DNA from 2 places in the Arthrobacter sp. R4-81 genome. Region 1 is predicted to be linked to the other one. Evidence: predicted binding sites of a transcription regulator. Region 1 holds the regulator's gene; the other holds the start of a gene.

What was found. The regulator HrcA, encoded in region 1, represses chaperone genes, less so after heat shock. The targets are predictions, from matches to a motif close to TTNGCACTCGNNNNNNNCGAGTGCNAA.
Region 2: groES (co-chaperone GroES) is a predicted target of HrcA. The motif match lies at 4,886-4,912, and genes of this name have one in related genera.

What each region holds. Positions count from the first base shown of each region.
Region 1 covers NZ_CP096445.1:2,180,905-2,187,305, forward strand. Annotated here, with positions in the region: gene lepA (translation elongation factor 4) at 1-1,019, shown strand, start outside; gene hemW (radical SAM family heme chaperone HemW) at 1,056-2,285, shown strand; gene M1E05_RS10270 (DUF4870 domain-containing protein) at 2,298-2,717, opposite strand; gene M1E05_RS10275 (DUF3097 domain-containing protein) at 2,848-3,699, opposite strand; gene hrcA (heat-inducible transcriptional repressor HrcA) at 3,879-4,898, shown strand; gene dnaJ (molecular chaperone DnaJ) at 4,995-6,119, shown strand; gene M1E05_RS10290 (16S rRNA (uracil(1498)-N(3))-methyltransferase) at 6,122-6,401, shown strand, end outside.
Region 2 covers NZ_CP096445.1:1,461,768-1,468,168, forward strand. Annotated here, with positions in the region: gene M1E05_RS06920 (glycoside hydrolase family 3 protein) at 1-645, shown strand, start outside; gene M1E05_RS06925 (GTP-binding protein) at 755-1,888, shown strand; gene ykgO (type B 50S ribosomal protein L36) at 1,934-2,056, shown strand; gene M1E05_RS06935 (shikimate 5-dehydrogenase) at 2,277-3,140, shown strand; gene M1E05_RS06940 (THUMP-like domain-containing protein) at 3,160-4,398, opposite strand; gene M1E05_RS06945 (hypothetical protein) at 4,455-4,838, shown strand; gene groES (co-chaperone GroES) at 5,069-5,365, shown strand; gene groL (chaperonin GroEL) at 5,441-6,401, shown strand, end outside.

The DNA of each region.
Region 1 (6,401 bases):
TCCGCCAGTCCAAGGTCGGCGATACCGTCACCAACCTTGCCAAGCCTGCCGCGGAATCCCTCAGCGGCTACGCGGATGCCAAACCCATGGTCTTCTCCGGCCTGTATCCGTTGGACGGCACGGACTATCCCGTGCTGCGCGATGCACTTGAGAAGCTGATGCTCAACGATGCCGCCCTGGTGTACGAGCCGGAGACATCCGCGGCGTTGGGCTTCGGATTCCGTGTGGGGTTCCTGGGTCTGCTGCACCTGGAAATCACACGCGAGCGCCTCGAACGCGAATACAACCTGGACCTGATTTCCACGGCCCCCAACGTTGAATACGAGGTTACCCTCGAGGACAAGAGGGTGGTCCACGTCACCAATCCCAGCGAGTATCCCACCGGGAAGATCGCCGAGGTCCGCGAGCCGATGGTCTCCGCCACTATCCTTGCGCCGAACGAGTTCGTCGGCGCCATCATGGAGCTGTGCCAGAGCCGGCGCGGCATCATGGGAGGCATGGACTACCTCTCCGAGGACCGGGTGGAAATCCGGTACCGTCTGCCCCTGGCCGAAATCGTCTTCGATTTCTTCGACATCCTCAAATCCAAGACCCGGGGCTACGGGTCCCTGGACTGGAAGGCCGACGGTGAGCAGGTTGCCGATCTGGTCAAGGTGGACATCATGCTCCAAGGCGAACAGGTGGATGCATTCTCCGCCATCACCCACCGCGACAAGGCTTACGCCTACGGGGTGATGATGACCGGCAAGCTGCGGGAACTGATTCCACGCCAGCAGTTCGAGGTCCCCATCCAGGCGGCTATCGGCTCCAGGATCATCGCCCGGGAAAGCATCAGGGCCATCCGCAAGGACGTGCTGGCCAAGTGCTACGGCGGTGACATCACGCGTAAGCGCAAACTTCTGGAAAAGCAGAAGGAAGGCAAGAAGCGCATGAAGATGGTGGGCCGCGTTGAGGTTCCGCAGGAAGCCTTTATCGCCGCGCTCACCACCGACGAGTCCAAGGACAAGGCAAAGAAGTAGTGATGATCGTGGCCGGAACCATCGGAGGCCGCACAAGTGCCTAGCGTGCTCCCTCTCGGCGACCCCGCGCCGTCGGACGGTCTTCTGCCGCCTCAGGCAACTGAGGGGGCGGGGGAACGGGCCTTCGGGCTCTACGTCCACATTCCCTTTTGCGCTGTCCGATGCGGTTATTGCGATTTCAACACCTATACGGCCACGGAACTCGGCGGGGGAGCGTCCCAGGACGCTTATGCAGCGACAGCTGTTTCGGAAGTGGCCTTTGCAGCGGAGGCCATAAGACGCTCCGGGCTGCCTGCGCGCCGCCTGGGCACGGTTTTCTTCGGCGGCGGGACTCCCACGCTTTTGCCGGCCGATGATCTTGCACGGATCCTTAAGGCGGCGATCTCGGAATGGGGCTTGGAACCAGGCGCCGAGGTCACCACCGAAGCCAACCCTGATTCGGTGACTCCCGAGTCACTGCAACTCCTGGCGGACGCGGGATTCACGCGTGTGTCGTTCGGCATGCAGTCGGCCGTGCCTCACGTGCTCAAAGTCCTGGACCGCACCCACACCCCCAGCAGGGTTCCCGAGGCCGTCCAATGGGCGCGCGACGCCGGTCTGGCAGTCAGCGTGGATCTCATCTATGGCACCCCGGGCGAGTCCATGGGTGATTGGCGGGTGTCCCTCGAAACGGCGTTATCGTACAAGCCGGACCACATCAGCGCCTATGCGCTGATCGTTGAGGAGGGCACTAAGCTCGCGGCCCAGATCCGCCGCGGGGAAGTACCGGGAATTGACGACGACGATCATGCCGCCAAGTACGAACTTGCCGAAGAACTGATCTCCGCGGCCGGCCTGCACTGGTACGAGGTAAGCAACTGGTCCCGCACCGCGGAGCAGGCCTGCCGCCATAATCTGGCTTACTGGCGTGGTGATGACTGGTGGGGGATCGGACCCGGCGCCCACTCACATGTCGGCGGAGTGCGCTGGTGGAACGTCAAGCACCCCACGGCCTATGCCGCTCGGCTCTCATCAGGCGCGTCGCCGGCGGCCGGACGCGAAACCCTTGACGCCGGCACCAGGAGCGTGGAACGAATCATGCTGGAGGCCAGGCTGTCCTCAGGCCTGGACATCGCAGCGTTGGATGCTTCCGGTCGTCACGCTGTTGCCGGTCTCATTGCCGACAAACTGGTGGACGCCGCAGCCGCATTTCAGGGGCGGCTCGTCCTGACACTCAAGGGCAGGTTGCTTGCGGACGCCGTGGTTCGACGGGTCCTGCCGGACTAACTGCGGCTGGCGCTACTTGATCCACCGCAGATTGAACGGGTAGCGGTGCGGTTGGCCCCGGTTGACGTGAATTCCGGCGGCTACGGCAAAGCACGTCAAGGCGATCCAGATCCCGGTGGCGAGCACGGCGAAGATGTTGCCGACCACCGGAAGCATCACCAGTATGTTCGCTATGACTGCGGCAATGGTGGGAGGGAGCGTGAAGTTCAGGGCTTCCTTGGATTCCTGGGCCGTAAAGGGGCCCCGCTCTTTGAAGATCAGGTAGATCAGCAGTGCGGGAACGCACCCGAGGATGCCGCCGAAGTGAGCCAGTGTTGCCCATTGACGGTCCTCGCTGGCGGTCAAGGGCAACGCGTTGGCTGGAACACCATGGTACTGGGACTGGCCTTGGCCGGCATGGTCGTCCCTGTGTTCACGTGCGTCTTCTGCCACGGTTACGTCCTTTGGATTGCAGTGGTGCGTTGGTGCCTGGAATAGCAGGGGAGGCTTGCAGGAAGCCACCGCCGTTCCAAGAATACTGGTTTCCGGCCGGCTTCGCGGGGTAGCCCCACGAAGCCGGTTGCTATGGAGCCGTCAGGAAATCGATGACCTCTTCCACACGGCCCAAAAGGGATGCTTCAAGATCGGCATAGGTACGTACTGCTCCGAGGAGTTTCTGCCACCCGAGGCCGATGTCTTCCTTGGTTGAGTGGGGCCAGCCGAAGGCGGCCAGAATACCTGTCTTCCAGTCCATTCCCCGGGGGATAGCAGGCCACTGCTCGATCCCGAGGACGCCGGGTCGGATTGCCTGCCAGACGTCAACGTAGGGATGTCCGACAATAAGCACGTTGCCTGCCGCCCCGGGGGACGACATTACCGATTGTGCGATCCGGGACTCCTTGGAACCGTCAACCAGGTGGTCCACCAGCACCCCGAGACGCCGGTTGGGCCCGGGCTGGAACGCCGCCACTGCCCCTGCCAGGTCATCAATGCCGTGGAGGGGTTCCACGACGATTCCTTCGATCCTGAGGTCGTCACCCCAAACCTTCTCCACGAGTTCGGCGTCGTGCTTTCCTTCGACCCAGATGCGGCTTGCTTTCGCGACCTGTGCACGATGGCCCTCCACGCGCACCGAGCCGGATGCTGTCCTTTGAGGACCGGCGGAAGCAGCGCTTTTGCGGGGCGCCGGCGGAAGGAGGCGGATGGGTTGACCGTCCAGCAGGAAACCGAAGCCCAGCCGGAAGGACCGTGACTTTCCCCTCCGGTCCTCGAGGGCCACAAGGTGCATGCCACCGGACTTTTCGACCCTTGTCACGGCGCCTACCCACCCTGACTGGACGTCCTCAAGGACCATTCCCCGTTCCACCGGAACGCCAGGGAGTTCACGTTTGGCGGGGGCAGTGATGTCCTGCGGGCCCCAGTCCTGGTAAGTCATCGCCACTCTGCTTTTCAGTCGGAATCCGCTCGTGGCTTCTGGAATCTGCACGCGCCGGTTCACTGCCGGAGTTTCGCCGGGAGCGGTACCAATGCTAACAACGCGTTGAGTCATATTAGACTGGTTAGCACTGAGGCATGTCGAGTGCTAACTGCCGCACAGGAGATCGGAGGTGGACAGTGAGTGAACCACGCAAACTTGAAGTGCTGCGTGCCATCGTGGAGGACTATGTCCATTCACGTGAACCGGTGGGCTCAAAAGCTCTCGTGGAACGGCACCATCTCGGTGTGTCCAGCGCGACCATCCGTAACGACATGGCTGCATTGGAAGATGAAGGCCTCATTACCGCACCCCACACGAGCGCCGGCCGTATACCCACCGACAAGGGCTACCGGCTGTTTGTGGACCAGATTTCTGCCGTCAAGCCTCTCTCACAGGCAGAACGGCGGGCCATCCAGTCTCTCCTCGAGGGATCCGACGACCTCGACGACGTCCTGGAGCGTACCGTCCGTCTGCTGTCACAGCTGACCAACCAGGTCGCCGTCGTGCAGTATCCGCATCTGAGCCGGGCACTGGTGCGCCACATCGAATTTGTCCTGTTGGCGCCGCGGCAGGTCCTGATCGTACTGATTGCTGATACCGGGAAAGTAGACCAAAGGGTTATCGATGCGGGGCAGGATCTGGGCGATGAAGCCTTGGCTGCCCTGCGGACCCGTTTCCTCATGGGCCTGTCCGGTACGCCCCTGAGTCAGCTGCCCCACGTTCTCCCCAGCGTGGTTGCCTCCTGCGAACCGTCCCGCCGCAACGTTGCGCAGGCTCTGGCTCGGGGACTGGAAGGACTCGCCCACAGCAGCCGCGAAGAACGTATGGTCATGGCCGGCACAGCCAACCTTGCCAGATCCAACGTCGATTTTCCCCTGAGTATCGGCCCCGTTCTGGAGGCGCTCGAGGAACAGGTGGTGATGTTGCGGCTGCTGAGCGAGATGGCCCAGGATCCCCGTGGGGTTACCGTGAGCATCGGCCGCGAAAACCCGTACGACGGCCTGGCCGAGGCCTCCGTTGTGGCCACTGGCTACGGGCCGGACTCCAGTTCCAAGATCGGCGTTCTCGGCCCGACACGCATGGATTACCCCACCAGCATGGCTGCTGTCAGGGCAGTCGCCCGGTATCTTTCCAGGATCCTCGGCCCTGGCGGCTGATCGTCCCACGAGATTTCTGCGCCCGCATCCAGGGCGCCGCGTTCCTAGACAGCGCGTTCGTATCACAGGCAGTACAACCAGGAAGAGACACAAACTTTGAGCAGCCATTACGACGTCCTTGGAGTCTCGCCGGAGGCTACCGGCGAGGAAATCAAGAAGGCCTACCGCAAGCTTGCCCGCACCCTGCACCCGGACGTGAATCCTGGTCCTGATGCCTCCGACAAGTTCAAGGCAGTGACCCACGCGTATGAAGTGCTGTCGGACCCGCAAAAACGGCGGGTGTATGACACCACAGGTAACGAGAACGGTACGGACAACGGCTTCGGCGGCGGCTACGCGGGCCAGGGCTTCGCTTTCCAAGACATTTTCGACACCTTCTTCGGCGCCGGCGGTTCAGCAGGACCTGCCTCCCGCGTGCGCCGGGGGCAGGACGCGCTCATCAGCGTGCGCATCGACCTGCGGGATGCAGTATTCGGTGTGAACAAAAAGCTCGAAGTCGACACCGCTGTAACCTGCCCGAGCTGCGAGGGCTCGTGCTGCCGCCCCGGCACTCACCCGGTCCGCTGCGACATCTGTGGCGGAAGCGGACAAGTGCAGCGTGCCGTGCGCTCCATTTTGGGACAGGTCATGACCGCTGCTCCCTGTGGCTCCTGCGAAGGCTTCGGGACGATCATCAAGGACCCCTGCAACGAGTGCAACGGCCAAGGCCGGATCCGTAGCCGCCGTTCCATGACCGTCAAGGTTCCGGCGGGCGTGGCCACGGGTACAAGGATCCAGTTGTCCGGCCAAGGAGAAGCAGGTCCAGCCGGCGGCCCCTCTGGCGATCTGTACGTGGAGATCAGGGTCAACGCAGACTCCACCTACCTGCGTGAAGGCGACGACCTTCATGCCACCCTCAATATCCCCATGACTGCTGCTGCCCTTGGCACCGAAATCACCCTTGAGACCTTCGACGGTGAGCAGGAGATCGACGTCAAGGCCGGGACTCAGTCCGGCGAGATCATTACGCTCCGCGGCCTGGGAGTCACCCACCTTCGGGGATACGGCCGCGGGGACCTCAAGGTGCACCTGCAGGTTGAAACACCGACGCGCCTGGATCCTGCACAGGAAGAGTTGCTCAGGAAGCTGGCCAAGCTGCGGGGGGAACAGTTCACCGAGGGCAAACTGGCCGCCAGCGGCGGGGTTTTCGCGAAACTGCGGGACCGGCTCGGTAACCTGTAGCAGTGAGCAACCCGGTCTTTTTTACCCCCGCAGGAACCCTCGACGGACAACAACCGGGTTCACACTTTATTCTCGAGGGACCTGAAGCCCGTCACGCTGTCACAGTCAAACGGCTGGCGGTGGGGGAGCCTGTAGATATTGCGGATGGTTCCGGAAAACGCATGACCGGAATAGTCACCGCCGCCGCTCCAGCCGAGCTGACCGTGGAATGCAGGACCCTGGAGGTTGAGGACCCGCCCGGTATCCGGCTGACCCTTGTGCAGGCACTGGCAAAGGGGGACC
Region 2 (6,401 bases), 720 kb from region 1:
CTGAACATGGAGGCTATTCAGAAGCAGTTCCCGGGCGGGTCTGCTGCGCCCAAGGCTTTGGCAGCCGGCGCGGATCTCCTGCTGATGCCACCCGACGTTGAGGCCGCTCATCAGGCTATTGTTGCTGCCGTGGGAGATGGTTCGCTCGCCAAGGAGCGACTGGACGAGGCAGCCCAGCGGGTTGCAACAATGATGCTCTGGCGGGGGCGGACAACGATTCCACCCGCTCCGGCTCCGGGCAGCGGCGCGGATCTGTCGCGGAAGCTCTCTGCGACGGCAATCACGGTACTTTCCGGTCCCTGCCGCGGACCGATCATTCAGGGCGCTGTCACGGTGGCCGGGGGTTCGGCAGCGGACCATGCACGCTTTGCGAAAGCCGCAGCGGGTGCGGGTGTCACCATTGGAACCGGCCCTACAGTCAGCCTCATCGGCTTCGGCGAAGGGCCCGTAAAAGCCGACGTCGCCGTCTCCCTCGATGCACCCTGGTCCCTCGCTTCATCAACAGCCGCCACCAGGATTGCACTGTACGGGCGCACACCGGGGGCCTTTGACGCATTGCTTGCGGTTCTTACCGGCAAGGCTGGCGCCCCCGGAAAGCTGCCGGTCGACGTCGGAAGTTATCCCCGAGGTTCGGGTTGCCCGTAGGCGGGGCCGGACGGGATCAGGGGACCCTATGCCGGGGCGACGTTCCCGGATTGGGATTCCCCTGTCGTGCTGTTTGCTAATGAGAATGATTGTCATCTAAGCTCGGGGAATGCATTTATCCCTGGTTAGTTCGCTCGATACCCAATGCCGTCAGGAAGCAACCTTCCGCCTGGGGGAGACCCATGGAAACTCCGTGGTGGTGCATCATGATCTCCTTGAGGGGTACGTTGTCCTGCGGCGGATTTTTCGGGACGGCGTGCTTATCGAGCGTGCCGAGACGCCACTGGAGCACGGCTGCCTGAGCTGCACCGTCAGGCTCGATGTTGTGCCCACCGTGGAGCGGCTCATGGATACGGACTGCGCCCATGTGGTTCTTGGCCTCCCGCCTGGAGTAGCCACAGGCTTGGTGGTCGCAGAGCTGACAGCAAGGCTGGGGGCCAATATCTTCATTGACAATGCGGTGCTGGCGGTCGATCCCATGGAACTCGAGCACCAGATCTGGGACAGGCATACACTCTTCGAATCGGGATTTACCTCAGCACGCGGAGACGACCGCACCAGCGGAGAGTTCCTGATTTCCGAATTCGCGCACGTTGATACCGTGATGGTCCAGGCGGGCCTCGGGGCCCAACTTGCCGGCAGTGTGGACAAGGAATCAACTGACTGGCACTCAGGGGTCCAGCTCATGACGCAACTGGCGCCGCATGCCGTACTCGTTGAAACACACGACGACTTCCGTCCCCGCTGCTATGACGCGCGGGAAGCGGTATCACGCTCACGGCTCGGGGCTGTCCGGGTTCCTGTCCAGGACCGTTCCGGGGACTTCTGCACCGTCCTGCACTCCGTGGAGCGGCCTCTTCATCCGCAGCGCTTCCGGGAGGCCCTTCCTCTGCTGGCCGCCGGGTCACACTGGTTGCGGGGGAGGCTCTGGATGGCGTCCGCTCCGGCCCAGAGGATCGGCCTGATGGGCATCGGTCCCCGTGTCTGGTTGGAAAACACTGGCCGCTGGGTAGCGGACCAGGAAGAAGGACTGACGGCCAACGCCGGCGACGCCGATGCCATCCTTGCCTGGCACCCGAGATTTGGGGACCGGAGCACCGTGGTAGCGGTGACGGGTCGCGGAGAAGACATCGACGGCGGCGAGATCCGCTCGCTGCTTGATGCCTGCCAGCTCACTGACGAAGAAATGGCCCAGGACTTCGCCACCCTTGAGGACCCCTGGGAGCTGGAAAGCAGTCTGTAGAAAACGGCCGGCACATCACCGGTCACAACCATTGAAGGAGAAAACATGAAGGTCAGGAATTCATTGCGTGCCCTGAAAAAGATTCCAGGGGCCCAAATAGTCCGCCGAAGAGGAAGAACATTCGTCATCAACAAAAAGAATCCGCGAATGAAAGCCCGCCAGGGCTGAAATGAGTTAAGAGACGCCTCCGGGGTCCCCGCCCGAGGAACGAGGGTGGGGAAGAGGCGGAACGGAAAGCCCGCCAGGGCTGAAATGAGTTAAGAGACGCCTCCGGGGTCCCCGCCCGAGGAACGAGGGTGGGGAAGAGGCGGAACGGAAAGCCCGCCAGGGCTGACGGCGAGCGGTTTACAAGCGGTTTAATGGTGCTGTGCCCATTCTGAATAAAGACATGACCTTATGCATCTCGCTCTCGGCCCGGCCCAGCAACAACGGGACGCGTTTCCACAACCATCTGTATGAGCAGCTTGGCCTGAACTGGATCTACAAGGCGTTTGCCCCCACGGATCTGGGCCAGGCAATCGCCGGTGTTCGCGGCCTGGGAATCAGGGGCTGCGCGATTTCCATGCCTTATAAGGAAGAGGTCATCGAACTGGTTGACGTCATGGATCCGTCCGCGAAAGCCATCGACTCAGTCAACACCATCGTCAATGACGCTGGCCGGCTGACGGCGTATAACACCGACTACACAGCCATCGAACAGTTGCTGAAGGGGAACGACGTCCCAAACGACTACTCCGTGCTGCTCAAGGGATCAGGTGGTATGGCGAAAGCCACTGCGGCCGCCTTGCGTGACGCCGGCTTCCGGGACGTGACCATCATTGCCCGGAATGAGACCTCCGGACGCTCGCTGGCCGATCTTTACGGGTTTCGCTGGCAGGCGCAGCTCGATGGCGATGGCGACAGCGATGGTCCCGCAACTGAGGTCAACAGTGCCCGCGTGGCGGACATGATCATCAACGTGACCCCCATCGGCATGGCAGGCGGTAAGGCAGGCAGCAAGGCCGGGGGAGCGGAGGCGAACGGCCTGTCCTTCCCGCAGCCGGTGATCGATGCCGCAAAGGTGGTCTTCGACGTCGTCGCGCTACCGGCGGAGACACCCCTGGTTGCTGCCGGCCGGGCAGCCGGCAAAACCGTTATTACCGGCGCGGAAGTTGCCACCATCCAGGCGCTTGAGCAATTTGTGCTTTACACCGGGATCAGGCCTACGGATAGCCAGGTGCGCGCTGCAGAGGAGTTCATGCGGGCCCAGTAAGCCGAGCCAATAAGCAGAACTAAGGATAGAAAACGGGCTCCACCGAGATGGCCACCCGGTCCTCACCGATCCTGGTGAGAACCAGGGTGGCCGTTTTCTTTGCTGCGTTCTTTCCTGAGGACTTGACACCGGCGAGCAATTGCTTCCGGAGTTCCTCGGGCGTCACGGAGGTCCCACGCTTTTTGATGTCCAGCACGCCGATCCGGTTGTCTTTCACCCATGACTTCAATGCCTTGACGTTGTACGGCATGACCTCCAGGATCCTGTAGGCGCGGGCAAAAGGTGTATCACGCAAACCGGCAGCGCAGATGTAGGCAATGTGCTCATCCACCAGATGGCCATCGAGTTCAAGCGCGACGTCGGCCACAAGGCCGGCGCGGATGACGGCGCCATCGGGTTCATACAGGTAGCCTTCGACCGGCCCCACAGGGGCTACGGGACCGCCGTCGAAATCTTCCTCACTGGTAATCTCCGCGGCCCCCTGGGCACCCAGCAGCAGAGCGGCACGTCGGACTCCAGGGCGGCGGACAGCGTTGAACCAGAGGGCCACCTCCGTGACGTCTCCGCCTACCGAAACCCACTGGGCTTCGCATCCGGCCGGGACAGAGCCATGCGGGATACCAGGGCCCATCTTGACGCCAACAGAGCGGCCTGATTTTGCAAGCGATTCAACGAATGACAGTGGGGGTGAGAAATCCTCCGGGTCCCAGATCCGCCGTGTTCCCGAGGTGGAGGTGGTGCGGCGAGCCGGATCCAGCCAGACGCCGTCGATACCTTCAAGGGAAACCGTGGTGGCGTCGGCATGGACCACCGTGGCGTTCGGGAACGGAATGAGGTTCATGGTGGCGCAGGCTGCGGTTGTTTCATCCTGCTCCACCGCAGTAACGCGAATGTCCAGCGATGCAAGGGCCATGGAGTCCGCCCCAAGACCGCAGCCGAGGTCCGCCACATGCCTGATGCCGGCCCTGAGAAACCGTTCGGCGTGGCGCGCGGCAACAGGGAGGCGCGTGGATTGCTCCAGTCCGGCGGGTGTGAAGATCATCTGACGGGCAAACTCGCCGAATTTGCCTTCCGCCTTGGTTCGAAGGCGCGATTGGGTAAGGACAGCAGAGACGAGGGCGGGGGAGTGCCCGGCTTTTCGAAGCGCCGCATTCTGCTGGAACGCCTCCGCTTCGCGGTAGGGACCCAGAGAGGCCAACAGTTCCCACCCCTCGCTGGTCAGCAGTGGGGCGATAAGGTCCTGTGTTGCGTCAGCCATGCAGTCAACCCTAGTGGAGGCCATGACTCGGTGGTGGCCCCGCTAGGGTTGAAGACATGGAAGAGCATGAAGAACCGCAGGCAGCCGCAAATGACCAGATTCCCGCTGACGGCATCGTCAAGTACGCCCGGCCGGCCCTCATAGCGGCAGCCGCCATCGTCATCATCAGCCTCGCACTGCTCGCCGTCATTTTCGCTCTCGATACTTTCAACGCCACCGTCTACTCGGTGGGCGGCAAGAACATCAATGATCCCAGCGATGAAGCCAGGGACATCCGGGAGCTCTACTCAGCTGTCCGGGTTGGCGGTGTTGTTGTCCTGATCGCCTCTGCTGCAACGGCGGTTGCAGCAGCCATAGTCTTGTTCCGTAGCCGGAACTCGCCGCAGAACAGGGAAGATAACGGTGAGAACCTCGGATTCGACGATCTGGCGGACTCCTAGCCCACCGGGTAAAAGGCGGCCAAGAGTGTTCACTTCCGACGAAATTCTTAGCACTCGCCTTGACCGAGTGCTAACGGTTACATAGAGTCTTCATTAGCACTCTCCCTAGGAGGGTGCTAACACATGAAGAACTGCCAGCCCGGCTGCTGCCGGCACCCGCGACGACGGTTTGCCAGCCAAAGGCACAGTTTTACTGTCCATGAATTTGCTGACGAAAAGGAGAGGTCCGAGTGTCGGTCTCTATTAAGCCTCTTGAGGATCGTATTGTTGTCCGCCCGCTCGAAGCCGAGCAGACCACGGCTTCCGGCCTGGTCATCCCGGACTCCGCACAGGAGAAGCCGCAGGAAGGCGAAGTTGTTGCAGTAGGCCCCGGCCGCTTTGACGACAACGGCAACCGCGTTCCCCTCGATGTCGCTGAAGGCGACGTCGTAATCTACTCGAAGTACGGCGGAACCGAAGTCAAGCACAGCGGCACCGAGTACCTCGTGCTGTCCGCTCGCGACGTTCTGGCGATCGTCGTTAAGTAACTCTCTTGGACCCCGCGCAGCTGACTTGTCTGACGGTCAGCAGCGCGGGGTTTCTGTCTTTGAAAGGACACAACCATGGCAAAGCAGCTTGCGTTTAATGACGCTGCCCGCCGGTCGCTCGAAGCCGGCATCGACAAGCTCGCCAATACCGTCAAGGTGACGCTGGGCCCGCGTGGCCGCAACGTTGTTTTGGACAAGAAGTGGGGAGCCCCCACCATCACCAACGACGGCGTGACCATCGCCCGCGAAGTCGAATTGGATGACCCCTACGAAAACCTTGGTGCCCAGCTGGCCAAGGAAGTCGCCACCAAGACGAACGATGTCGCCGGCGACGGCACCACCACTGCGACCGTCCTGGCCCAGGCCCTGGTCAAGGAGGGCCTGCGCAACGTTGCTGCCGGCGCTGCTCCCGGCCAGATCAAGCGCGGCATCGAGGTCTCGGTTGAGGCCGTCGCCGCCCGTCTGCTCGAGAACGCCCGGCCTGTCGAGGGAACCCAGGTGGCCAACGTTGCAGCCATCTCGGCCCAGAGCGACGAGGTTGGCGAACTCCTGGCTGAAGCATTCGGCAAGGTTGGCAAGGATGGTGTGATCACCATTGAAGAATCTTCCACCACCCAGACGGAGCTGGTCCTCACCGAGGGCATGCAGTTCGACAAGGGCTACCTCTCCCCGTACTTCGTCACTGACGCGGAACGCCAGGAAGCTGTCCTCGAAGACGCACTGATCCTGATCAACCAGGGCAAGATCTCCTCGGTACAGGATTTCCTGCCGCTGCTGGAGAAGGCACTGCAGAGCTCCAAGCCGCTCTTCATCATCGCTGAAGACGTCGACGGCGAGGCATTGTCCACCCTGATCGTCAACCGCATCCGCGGCACCCTGAACGTGGTTGCCGTCAAGGCTCCTGGCTTCGGCGACCGCCGCAAGGCAATGCTTCAGGACATCGCCACCCTGACCGGTGCCCAGGTAGTCTCCCCGGAGCTTGGCCTGAGCCTGGACACTGTTGGCCTCGAGGTTCTGGGTACGGCCCGCCGCATCA